Regions from separate parts of the Nostoc sp. 'Peltigera membranacea cyanobiont' 213 genome, predicted to be linked through region 3. Evidence: predicted binding sites of a transcription regulator. Region 3 holds the regulator's gene; each other region holds the start of a gene.
The links. The regulator NtcA, encoded in region 3, controls nitrogen genes in cyanobacteria. The targets are predictions, from matches to a motif close to TNTGTANNNNNNNNTACANA.
Positions count from the first base shown of each region.

Region 1: the regulator NtcA is predicted to act here: its motif matches at 1,138-1,157, upstream of CDG77_RS08665 (DUF3155 domain-containing protein).
Region 2: the regulator NtcA is predicted to act here: its motif matches at 1,681-1,700, upstream of CDG77_RS21965 (Glu/Leu/Phe/Val family dehydrogenase).
Region 4: the regulator NtcA is predicted to act here: its motif matches at 1,678-1,697, upstream of CDG77_RS22870 (DUF3120 domain-containing protein).

Region 1 covers NZ_NOLI01000020.1:47,562-50,729, reverse strand. The annotation lists gene CDG77_RS08670 (GAF domain-containing sensor histidine kinase) at 1-895, opposite strand, end outside; gene CDG77_RS08665 (DUF3155 domain-containing protein) at 1,186-1,503, shown strand; gene CDG77_RS08660 (cofactor assembly of complex C subunit B) at 1,943-2,473, opposite strand; gene CDG77_RS08655 (PadR family transcriptional regulator) at 2,526-2,873, opposite strand.
Region 2 covers NZ_NOLI01000089.1:1,855-5,022, forward strand. The annotation lists gene CDG77_RS21955 (peptidylprolyl isomerase) at 1-416, shown strand, start outside; gene CDG77_RS21960 (beta-ketoacyl-ACP synthase) at 425-1,582, shown strand; gene CDG77_RS21965 (Glu/Leu/Phe/Val family dehydrogenase) at 1,785-3,074, shown strand.
Region 3 covers NZ_NOLI01000010.1:66,024-69,191, forward strand. The annotation lists gene CDG77_RS05040 (DUF3084 domain-containing protein) at 1-906, opposite strand, end outside; gene ntcA (global nitrogen regulator NtcA) at 1,075-1,746, opposite strand; gene fabI (enoyl-ACP reductase FabI) at 2,128-2,904, shown strand; gene hisB (imidazoleglycerol-phosphate dehydratase HisB) at 2,986-3,168, shown strand, end outside.
Region 4 covers NZ_NOLI01000095.1:27,955-31,122, reverse strand. The annotation lists gene psbU (photosystem II complex extrinsic protein PsbU) at 1-304, opposite strand, end outside; gene CDG77_RS22870 (DUF3120 domain-containing protein) at 896-1,675, opposite strand; gene CDG77_RS22865 (undecaprenyl-diphosphate phosphatase) at 2,087-2,911, shown strand; gene CDG77_RS22860 (TIGR03279 family radical SAM protein) at 2,981-3,168, shown strand, end outside.

The sequences.
Region 1 (3,168 bases), on a different contig from region 3:
ATAATGGTTCTAATATATCTGCTAACGAGCAGTCAACGGCTTTATCTCCCGTTCCTGGCAATAATAACGGCGGTTTAGCGGATTTTTGGATAGTTGCTTCCACAAATACTTCATGTTCGGGTAGATGTAGCGGTGCTAAATCTTCCTCTGTCAAGTCAATTACTTGATCGAATTGTTGCAGTAATTCTTGGAGGCGATCGCTTTCCCGCACGATACTATTTGCCACATCCCGGTTGGTGTCTCCCGGTCGGAGTCTCTTCAACAGCAGTTTACCAAAAGTCCGCAACGCTGTTAATGGGTTACGAAACTGATGCAATAGATTATCCAGCAAATCCCTCTGTTTTTCTTGGAGAATTTGTTGTTCGCGCAATTGATCCTCAAACCATGCCCGCCGTTGATCTAAGATACAAGCGATCGCTAATGTTTGGGCTATTCGTTGAATCTGACTTTCTTCATGTTCATTCCATGCCCGATCTTGCCTACCCGTCACCAGTAACCCCATCATCACACCCTCATAGACCAGAGGTAAAACAATTTGGTTGCCACTAAAGAGGTATTCCTCTTTTAGATGGGGTTGAGATGCCTCAGACTCCTGTGATGAGGTTGGAGATTCCGATCCTGCTGTCAATAACCTTCTGCGATCGTTGGGTAATATAAACACATTTCCAACTTGAAGTTGCTTGTGTACTTTTGTCTCAGCACTCTCTTCTCCTGGCGGTAATAATGCTGTTTCCGGGTAAATTACCACTGGAATCAGTTTGGCCTCACCAGAAGGAGTCTCTACCAATTCTTGTGTCAGGTACACAATACTTAAAGTTGCTCCCAGCCCTTGGGTTAGCAGCGCTATTTGCTCTCGACACAGAGCAATAAAATCGGAACTGGCAGACATTAACATTTTTTAGCTCTTGCTCAAGATTACAGATTTTGAGGCATGATGATAAGAGAGGATACTTAATTTTTACCTCACTCATTTGATAAAGCTTAACTAAAATCTTCTCAGTGATGGTTTCTTTGTACCAAGGGATTATATCCTTAGGTAATTTTGTTTTCTCTATTTTCAAAGATGTTAACTTTCTTGCATTAAAAGGTTAAAAACTATTGATATTTTGAACTAGAACTTATATAATGACGACGGATTTTGTAGCTAACACTACAATCTATAGCTTGAAAGAGGAGGACAATAGATTGGCAAGGAGACGCAAAAGGAAAAGTCGCCGTCGTCAAGAAGGACGGCGGATTCTGGAGCACGTGCCTCAATATAGCATCGAGAGTGGCGAAGAAAAACCTGTGACCGCAGCGAGAAGATTCATTCAAGCTGAAGGGATTTTGCCACCGGCGTTGCTACTCGTAAAGCGAAATGAACACACTACAGATCGTTATTTCTGGGCAGAAAAGGGACTGTTTGGTGCTCAATACGTAGAGGAAAACCATTTCTTGTTTCCTAGCTTGAGGGTATTAGAACCTTCGCCAAGTCAAGAAACTCTTGCCTTAGCTAGTCGGTAAAGCATAGACAACCATCTGACGGATTGGATGTGGCTCCTGACTATCATTAACTAGCAAAATTGCTAAGTTTATGCAAAATTTAATTTTTTTTTAGTTTGGAGCTGATTTGCTTTTTAAGGCTAATCTAGGTAATTGGAAAATCAACTAGTCTCAAACCAAGCAAGATTGCATGGGTTGATACTAATGTCATGATACAGAAGGGAGTGGGTATAGAGCCAAGCGCCTCCAAAAGCGCTAGTGAAGTTGCGCTCTAATGCCGTAAATTGTTAACCAAGCTCTGTCAACGAATTTAAGTTAATGAATTTAAATTTTTCCCCACAACTTATGTCGTGGGGAAAATTGACAAAGTAGAAGTCTTGATTTCCTCCTTCCTACTTTTCATTATCTAAAGATTAGATCGGGTCAGAAGTCTGCATATCACATTTAAAAAAAACAACAATTATCCATCAGCCTTAAGCTGTAGTGTCCTCTGTAACTCGCTGAGTTCATCTCGATGGGCAACTACAGTTATCTTGCTTGAGGAGGTTTGTTCGCTCTTAGTTGTTTCTACTTTGAGTGATACCTTCTCAAGTCTTCCAGATTTTTTCCAATAAAATAGACCACTTAAAGGTGACAGCAGTACCAGAGCCAGAACAAGGGTACTGAGGTTAGGAAAAAGCAGGTATACGACTAGCGATAGACAAACAATCCCAGTCGCTGCCAGCATGGTTAAAAATATAGCTAAGAACCAACTGGGGCGAACATTACCTTCAAAAGTCACTTTATTTTGTTCTCGGTCTAGCGCTGCCACTCGGTAAGACCGGGAGCGAAAATACTCTTTTAATTGAGACATTAAAGCAGCTTCATCTTGCTCGGATACCAGTTGCACTGTTTGTATGCGGTCTTTAGTCGAGGCACGAATAAAGAAAAACAGCCCAACCGATAACAACAAGGTTAGCAGGAACGTAGATGGCAGAATAGCAGTATCCATAACTTATTGTTAGTGTTCGACTGGAGGAGACCTATCCATTATCAATTATTCGTTACTTTGTCCTCCTGTTGATGTAGTTAAGCCATTGAAAAGCTAAATCCTGCGCTTGAACTTGCCATTCTGGAGAAACTTGGTACATCCGTCTGGGCCGTCCTCGTCCTTCCAGTTTCTTCCAATATCCAGTGATTGCCTTTTCGTCTTCCAGAAATTTGATTGCACTATAAAGTACGGTATCCGAAAGCCGATAGGTTGGATATTCAGTTTCTAATTGCTCAATCAACTCGGTTCCGTAGGATTCACCTTGTAACAAAACAGACAGTATGTAACAAACTGCTACTTCCTGACAAAGGTAAGTTGGCGGAGGACTCTCAAAGAATTGATATATATCCTCTAGTTTCATGGTTAGTGAATGGCTAAAAAAATGCCTTAGGGTGAGGTCTACAATCCTTGTAGTCAGTATACAGTGCTACTGCTAAGTGAGTAACCTATATAATGCTACTTAGACTAGATATCCATTGCGTAAACACAAAATGATTACCCACATCTGTGAAGTTGTGGGACGAGTTTGCGAGTTTTAGGGATACAGGAAATTTCCCCTTACCCAAGCTCGATAGAGTGTGGTGAGGAGTGAACAGAGAGTGGCAAAGTTACTTAGTTTGGTCAGATTACGGCAAGTGCCAAGCCCCCACCTAAAG
Region 2 (3,168 bases), on a different contig from region 3:
TTCAAGGGGGCGATCCCAAAAGCAAAGACCCGAAAGTTCCAGCAGATCAACTAGGAACCGGTAGCTATATTGACCCAAAAACGGGAAATGCTCGCTATATACCTTTAGAAGTTAAGCCAAAAGGTGCGGATACTCCGATTTACAATAAACCATTTGATGCTACTGCTCAACCCGTTGTATTGCCCCATAAACAGGGTGCAGTAGCGATGGCGCGATCGCAATCACCAGACTCCGCTTCTGCTCAGTTTTACTTTGCTTTGGCGGATCTAGCCTTTTTGGATGGTAACTACGCCGTGTTTGGCAATGTCACTCAAGGCTTTGATGTCGTGAACAAAATTCAGCAAGGCGATCGCATTGAATCCGCGAAAGTCACCCAAGGGGCTGAAAACCTGAAAACACCAACTCCTAACCCCTAATTTCCAAATTGGTTAAGGTTTGTGTTACTGGTATTGGTTTGATTTCCGCCTTGGGTGGAAGCTTAGAAGATAGCTGGCAAAATCTGCTAGCAGGTAAATCTGGAATTAGGTTACATCAACCATTTCCAGAACTAAAACCACTTCCTCTAGGTTTGATTTCTCAACAACCATCTGAGTTGACAATATTAACTCAGATGGTTGTTGCTTCTGCTTTGCAAGATGCTGGGTTAGTTCCACCTTTAACTGATTGCGCTGTAGTTATTGGATCTAGTCGCTCTTATCAAGCATCTTGGGAGAGGCTGGCGCGGCTAATGTATGAAGATGCGGAAAATTTGCCCGTTTCTCATTTTGGAAATTGGCTAGATATATTACCTCATATCAATGCGATCGCAGCTGCAAGACAAATCGGTGCATCAGGTATAGTTTTAGCACCGATGGCAGCTTGTGCGACTGGAATTTGGTCTATCGCCCAAGCAGCTTTACTTATCCAAACTGGGCAATGTCAACAGGCGATCGCAGGTGCAGTGGAAGCACCAATTACACCCTTAACTTTAGCTGGGTTTCAGCAGATGGGTGCTTTGGCGAAAACTGGGGCTTATCCCTTTGATTTGCATCGAGAAGGCTTAGTTTTGGGCGAAGGCGCAGCTGTGTTTGTCTTAGAATCCGCAGAGTTGGCAAAACAGCGTCAAGCAAAAGTGTATGGTGAAATTCTCGGTTTCGGCTTAACTAACGACGCATATCATAGTAATTCACCAGAACCTGAAGGCAAAAGTGCGATCGCAGCTATCAAACAATGTCTAGAACGTAGTTGTTTGACACCAAATGATATTGATTATATTCATTCTCATGGCACAGCTACCCAGCTAAATGATCAGATGGAGAGCATGGTAATCCAGCGTTTGTTTCCCCAAGGTGTGGCAATTAGTTCTACTAAAGGAAGCACAGGCCATACACTAGGAGCATCGGGAGCATTAGGCGTAGCTTTTTCTCTCATGGCATTAAAGCATCAAATATTACCACCTTGTGTAGGATTGCAGCAGTCAGAATTTGATTTAGATATTGTTACAACAGCACGCCTCAGTAAACTTAACCAGATATTATGTTTGAGTTTTGGCTTTGGTGGGCAGAATGTAGCGATCGCCTTAGCTAAATACAGCTTTGCATAAGTTTGTAACTAATTCTTTGCGTAACTCTGCGCTTCCCTCTGCGCCCCTTTGCGTTTAAAAAATAACCCTTTTTCCAATACCAGAACCCTAAACATAAAACTGTAACAAAAACTACAAAATTCACATTTTGCTAAAAAAAAGGATAAGCTAGTTACAGAATGATATCCGGTTCGTAAAGATACCGTGATTAGGAGAAAATTTTATGATTTCAAAATCATTACTACCGCTAGAACCTGCTTCTCCAGCGCATATATGCCCATTTGACCAAGCCTGTAGCTACTTAGAAGCAGCAGCTAAAGAATTAAATTTAAATCAGGGTTTGCTAGAAATTCTCAGTCATCCACGTAAAGTTGTCACAGTTTCCATTCCCGTGAAACTAGATGATGGGGAAATACAGGTTCTCGCTGGACATCGGGTACAGCACTCCGATGTTTTAGGCCCATACAAGGGTGGAATTCGTTACCATCCAGCTGTGACATTGCGCGAAGTATCGGCTCTGGCAATGTTGATGACTTGGAAATGTGCCTTGTTAGGCATTCCTTATGGTGGTGGCAAGGGTGGCATTGCTATAGATCCCAAACATTACAGTGTTGGCGAATTAGAGCGAATCAGCCGCCGTTATATCAGCGAGTTAATTAAAGATATTGGGCCTTCCGTAGATATCCCTGCACCAGACATGGGGACTTCTGCCCGTGAAATGGCTTGGATGATGGACACTTATTCTGTAAATGTCGGTCATGCTGTACCAGGAGTTGTAACTGGAAAACCCCTTTCGATTGGTGGTTCGCTGGGGCGAGAAATGGCAACCGGACGTGGCACGATGATTATTGTGCGTGAGGCGTTGGCAGATCGAGGTAAATCCTTAGTAGGAGTGCGAGTAGCTATTCAGGGTTTTGGTAATGTCGGTGGTGCCGCAGCTGAATTACTATATGAAGCAGGGGCGAAAATTATCGCTGTTTCAACTGGCGCTGGGGGAATATTTTCCGAAGTTGGTCTTGATATTCCCGCGTTGAAAATCTATGCTGCTGAAAATGGCAAGAGTATTATAGGTTTCCCACAATCTGTACCAATTAGCAATGCAGATTTATTAACTTTACCTTGCGATGTATTAATACCAGCCGCTTTAGAAAACCAGATTACACAAGAAAATGTGAATCAGGTGCAAGCGCAAATTGTCGCAGAAGCAGCTAACGGGCCGGTTACTCTTGAGGCTAACTTGGCATTAGAGGCGCGGGGTGTGATGGTTCTACCGGATATATTGGCGAATGCTGGCGGTGTGGTAGTCAGTTATTTGGAATGGGTGCAGGGTCTTTCCTACGTATTTTGGGATGAGGAGCGCGTCAACCGCGAAATGGAACATTTGATGGTGCAAGCCTACCGCAAGGTGATTCACCAGTCAGAGGCGCGGCAAATTTCTCTGCGGTTAGCAGCTTACACTTTAGGAGTAGGTAGAGTTGCCCAGGCGTTGACTGACAGAGGTCTTTATCCCTAAGATTTAGAAACATTTTTCAATTCAATAGACCAGATGCGTAGGGGTGCAATACTAATATTGTGCCCCTATGATTATAGGGCTATGGCGATCGCTG
Region 3 (3,168 bases):
TTGACCGCGAACTAAGGCCAGCTTACCTAGACGCAGGTCACGGTAAGACTGATAATATTTCTCTAACCTTGCAACTTCCAGTTCTAGTTGTTCCTGTTGTGCTTCCAATTCTTTTAGGCGCGATTCCCGTTTGGCAATCACTTCCTCTCGGACTGCAACTTCTACATTCCGCTTTTGAATTAATTGATCGAGTTGGCCAATTTTTTGATCGCGCACTTCTATGGCTTCTTGACGGTTAGCAAGTTCGAGATCGCGTTTTTCAATCGCTGTTTTGGCTTCGTCAATGGCTTTTTTCGCTTCAGCGTACAGTCGTTGTCGTTCTGTCTTTAGTAGTTCAACTGCCGCCTGTAGCTCTTTCCTCTGACTGGAAACGCTTTGCAACTGAGTTATAGCTTTTTGGTACTGAGTTACAACTTGTCCCAGCTGACCTTGAGTGCGTTGCAGTTGAGTTTGAGTTTGGGCTTGTTGACTAATGGTGCGGTTCAACTGAGCTTGTGTTTGGAGTTGTTTGGCATTTGCCGCCTGCAAGGATTGATTAATTACCTGCAAGTCTTGTTGTGCTTTTGTTTGGGCAAGTCTAGCTTGATTTAGCTCGCTTTCTACCTGACTTTTCTGAGTTTCTGCGGTTTTTAGCTGTTCCCGCTTCTGTCTGAGGTCTGTTTGAATATCTTCTAATTCAAAGACTCCCTTTCGCAAGCCTTCGTCGGCAGCGAATAAAATTCCTAACGTTGATGCTGAAATCAAACCGCCCGTAAAAATAGTTACTACTACAGCAGTATTTTTCGGACGAAGCTTAAAAAGTGAGAGGCGAGCTTTGCCAACTCGTGTGCCGATGCGATCGCCCACGGTGGCAATTACGCCTCCCAAGATTAAAATTGCTGCGATGAGGATGTATCCGGTGGTCATCTTTAGCTACCGAAATCCTTCCAGATACAGCCTACTACTTTTAAGCATTGTCTGGAAAGAAGTGGAAATTGGCAATAGCTGAAATTATTCAATTTTAGATTTACCTCTAGCTATTAGTGTCATCTTTCAAAATAGAACACGCGCCGATTCCCCTTTCTCCCATTGATTTTATGTGAATTGCCTACTTAAGGTAACAGGTTTATGCACAGTAATCTTCTTTTTGTGGATCGAAATCATCTTCTTTTCACGCAAATCCCCTAGTAGCCTAGTAACGGTAACACGAGTTGAACCAATTGCTTCTGCGATCGCCTGATGAGATAACTTCAGATCGATAGTGATCCCATCAGCACAAGGAACGCCAAAATCTCGACAAAGAATTAACAAAAAACTCACCAATCTGGAACCCATATCTCGGTGAGCGAGAGTTTCAATCATCATCTCTGTTTGTAAAATGCGCGAAGACAGACCCCGCAGCATTAACATTGATAATTCTGGATTTTCCTTGAGTGCTTGCTCTACTTGTTCAATTGGGGCTGACAGTAATTCCACAGGCGTAAATGCAACCGAATGGTAAAACCGATCCGACTTATTTCCTGTCAGCAATGACAAAACACCAAAAACACTATTTTCCCGAAGCAATGCTACTGTTATTTCCTCTCCTGCCTCGTACACCCTAGAAAGTTTAACAGCACCTTTCAAAAGAAAATAAACTCGTTCGGCAGGATCGCCAGGAAAAAAGATCGTTTTATTGCGTTCAAACGTTTCCACAACTGGCGGAAACGCCCCGGTCGCCATCTGACGAAATACATTTGCTAGGGCTTTATCTTGTGTCACGATCATCTCCCTTCCCCTACCCAATGCCGGAAAAACAAAAACTGATTACCTAAGAATACACCTGAAAAATGAATAAAGCACCGTCAACCTTTCTGTACTTTCCTATACTCAAACAAATCACTTCATAACTCTTTGTTTATAATGATACATAATTGTTGATCCTTTCAGCTACTAATTGTTGATAAGTAGTTCCAATAGCTCTATTAAAAAGGGTTTTTTAAAGAACAAATAAAGATATCTTGAGAAAATCTTTAGGAAAAATCAAGATTTTTACACGCAGCAAACACTCTTACCAATATTCATTTTTGCAAATCCTGTATAAAACAAAGACAAAACGTGCCTCAGATTCTAGTATGCTCCTAATGATCGATCGCATTAATAATTTCTATGCTAAATCTGACTGGAAAAAATGCTCTTGTTACAGGTATTGCCAATAACCGCTCGATCGCCTGGGGCATCGCCCAACAGCTGCATAAAGCCGGAGCAAACCTTGGTATTACCTACCTGCCGGATGAACGCGGCAAAATGGAGAAAAAAGTTGCGGAGTTGGTAGAACCCCTCAACCCAAGCTTATTTCTTCCCTGTAATGTCCAAGATGAGGAGCAGATTCAATCTACCTTTGAGACAATCCGCGAACAGTGGGGGAAGTTAGACATCCTCATCCATTGTTTGGCTTTTGCCAGCAAAGACGATTTGACTGGAGATTTTAGCCAAACCTCTCGTTCTGGCTTCAACACTGCCTTAGAAATCAGTACCTATTCGCTGGTGCAGTTAAGTGGTGCAGCTAAACCTTTGATGACAGAGGGAGGAAGTATCGTCACCTTGACATATTTAGGTGGTGTCAGGGCAATCCCTAACTACAACGTTATGGGAGTTGCCAAGGCAGGATTAGAAATGAGTGTGCGCTACCTAGCTGCTGAACTAGGGCCGCAAAATATCCGCGTCAATGCCATCTCCGCAGGCCCCATCCGCACCTTAGCATCTTCAGCAGTGGGTGGAATTTTGGATATGATTCATCATGTAGAAGAAGTAGCTCCCCTACGCCGTACCGTCACTCAGTTAGAAGTGGGGAATACTGCCGCTTTCTTGTGTAGTGATTTGTCCAGTGGGATTACCGGACAAGTTCTATATGTAGATGCAGGATATGAAATTATGGGAATGTGACACGATAAAGTTAGGAGTTATGAGTTATGAATTTTTAACTCCTCACTCCTAACTCCTAACTCCTAACTCTTTCCATTCCCTATGCAAACAACTAATCGTCAAATTAATTCAAATTACGACCAGTCAACAAAAACTCCCCGAATTGCCACTGTTCGCCGTACCACTGGTGAAACTGATGTGCAAGTTACCATCAACCTCGATGGTAGAGGAACTTGCACAGCAGCAACAGGCATTCCGTTTTTGGATCACATGTTGCATCAAATT
Region 4 (3,168 bases), on a different contig from region 3:
GATCCAATACATCCTCTACATTTTTGTAGGGAGCATTTGTGATGATTTTCTTAGCCAGGGTGGGATAAAGCCCTGGATACTGTTGAAAAGCTCGGACGTTGGTATTATTCAAATCGATTTTTTTACCAAATTCCGTTCCTAGCTTCTTATCTGCCCGATTCTGCCGCTCAATTGCCAGAATTGGGACTTGAGGAAAAGCAAAACTGTTGAAACTAGCAGCTTGGGCTATCTGAGTTGTTCCCAACAATCCCCAGCAACTAAGTAACAAACTAAACACTGTTAATAAACGCGCCAATCCTTTCACTATTTTCTACCTCTTTCCATCAAACAGAAATAAAAGTTTTAAGCTAAAAGCTGTCATTGGTCATTAGTCATTGGTCATTGGTCATACCTGCGGGTACTCGGTTGGAGAGAATCGCAGAGTAGCCGCTAATGCGTCTACCTTAGAGGACAGAGGACACAGGACAAAGGACAATTGGACTTTGGACAAAACGTGATAGCTTAATTAACACAGCAGTCATCAGAAACTAATATACAGCGTATTAATATCCACAATATTTACCGTTGCTGGGTTTGACTTTATTTTTGGCAAAAACTTTGATCGTCATCAGAGTGCATGTATAGCTGTAATAGGCTTCTATCAACGATCCCGGTAGTGTTCCCTACGATCCAAAATCTTTTCGGGGTGGCTGATTTTACCTTCCAAGCAGACACAAAACCGTGTGATGTTTAATATCGATGACCCTAGCAAGAGGACTTGAGGGTGATGGAGTGTTATGTAATATTTCTTAACTAATTAATTATCTACACCATCATTCTTGATGTGCCGTAGACTCACTGGAAAAAGTTTCGGTGAGAGAAGACCATCGTTGTAACTTTGTGCCTTCTGCCTGGTTCACGCTGCGATCGCAGCTAACAAAAATAGGCTGTCTACCAAAATTGTGCTTAAAACTGCTCCACCAAAGGCATACCAGTGTCTTTGATTTCGACCTAAAGCTAAAATCCCGACTGTTGAAAGCACTAAGGCGAGAATTATTGCCCAACTTTGTCCCCAAGGGGTTTGTACTTGCATCAGGGCATTTTGTAATATTTGTGGTGCGCCATCTGCATCTACTCTCATAATTTGCCGCCAATAGGGCATCAAGTCTGCTAGATAAAAATATACATCTGTTAAAACTGTACCGAGTAAAGAACCTAAATAAAACCAGCTACCCACCTTGCCCCAATTCTTCGCCAGACACCAGCAAGCAAAGGGTAAACCTATAGATTCTACTGGTAGATGCCATAAAGGTTCCCAACGTAACCAGCCCCAGTAAATCGCCCCTGCTAACCAACTCCAGCTAAATCCTAAGAGCAAATCCCCCCAGACATAAGTTGCAGAACGCGACATTAAGGAAAAACTTAGCCACAGCCAAAATGCTGTCAACGCTAAACTCAGAGTTGGTAGCGATCGCACTATTGGCGCTTCTACAAATACTGGCACTGATACCAAAAACACCGCCGCCGCAAACACTAACCAACTTTGTCTAGCAGAAATAGATAAAGGGAGAGAGGCAGAAAAGGAAAGTGTAGATTCCAATTGCCCGATCCCTTGCTGCCCAGTATCAGCCAAATTGAACTCAGTATCAATAGAAGGGGTAGAAGCAGTGTAGGAGGACAGTGTATTATTAATCAAAGTTTTTAATATTTGTTACTAAACTTTATCTTATTTAAGATATCACACTTTAAAATCCACCCCAGGGGCATTGTAATTATACTGAAATTTCCCGGAGCGCTGGTGCAAACCAGACAAAACCGCTCTGTAGTTTCTTGTAGAGAGGGGACTACAGAGAGATGAAGGGTAAAATTTAACAGTTAAAAAGCGAACGATATTAGTCCGTTAAATATTAAAGTTTGATGAACTGCTAAAATTTCGTTGACTTATCGAAGTGGGTGTAAGAACATGGTCAGCGTCTTAGATGATGTTATTGATCGGTAAAATCGGATTTTCGATAAGATTAGGTGCAGTAGAAAGTATATAAAGCAACATCATCATCTAGACAATGTTCATAATGATGTCTAGAACAGGAAAAAGGTATTAATTGCAATGGAGTTTATCCAAGCTTTTATTTTGGGTATCGTTCAAGGGATTACAGAGTTTTTGCCAATCAGTAGCACTGCACATCTTCTGATTTTTACAAAGGTATTTGGTTGGAAAGAACTAGGTTCTAAAGATTTTGTCGATGCCATTCAATTTGGCAGTGTGATCGCAATTGTAGGGTATTTCTGGTCGCTGATTTATAGTATTGTCAAAGGTGGAATCGAAGCACTAAAACAGAAAGATTGGCAACGTGAAGAATGGAAAATTCTCGTCGGGATTGTAGTAGGAACCTTGCCTGCCTTAATTTTCGGCTTTCTTTTAAAAGACGTTCTACCAGAGAGTGCATTAATTATTGCCATCATGTCAATCATCATGGCGCTTGTATTAGCTTTGGCAGAAAGAATTGGGACTCGCAAGCGAGGTTTTGATTCATTGCAGATTCGGGATGGTATTTTAGTTGGATTGGGACAAACACTTGCCTTAATTCCGGGAGTTTCCCGTTCTGGCTCGACGTTGACAACTGCCTTATTTTTAGGATTAGAACGCGATACAGCAGCGAAATTCTCATTCTTGTTAGGGTTTCCAACTCTTACCATTGCTACGCTCTATAAAAGTTTGAAAATCTTCAAATTATTTCAAGCTCACCAACTACCCGATAATATTGTTGGACTATTAATTGTAGGGATTATTTCAACCTTTATTTTTTCCTACCTATCAATTGCATTTTTGATCGAGTACTTAAAAACCAAAAACACTTTGATTTTTGTATGGTATAGATTAGCATTTGGCATCACTATCTTAGCTGCGATCGCAGCAGGTTGGAAAGGATAATTTCATAATAGTCATTAGTCATTTGTTTAAAGCTAATGACTAATTCCCAATTCCCAATGCCCAATTCCCATGAATACCATTAATCCTGCCCGAATTACCAAGGTTCTTCCCGACTCAATAGCCGCAGAAATTGGCTTTGAGGCTGGGGATGCGATCGTTGCAATCAATGGTACACATCCCCGCGATTTAATTGATTATCAGTTTCTGTGTGCTGATGAAGTTTTGGAACTAGAAGTTTTAGATGCTGCTGGTAAAAC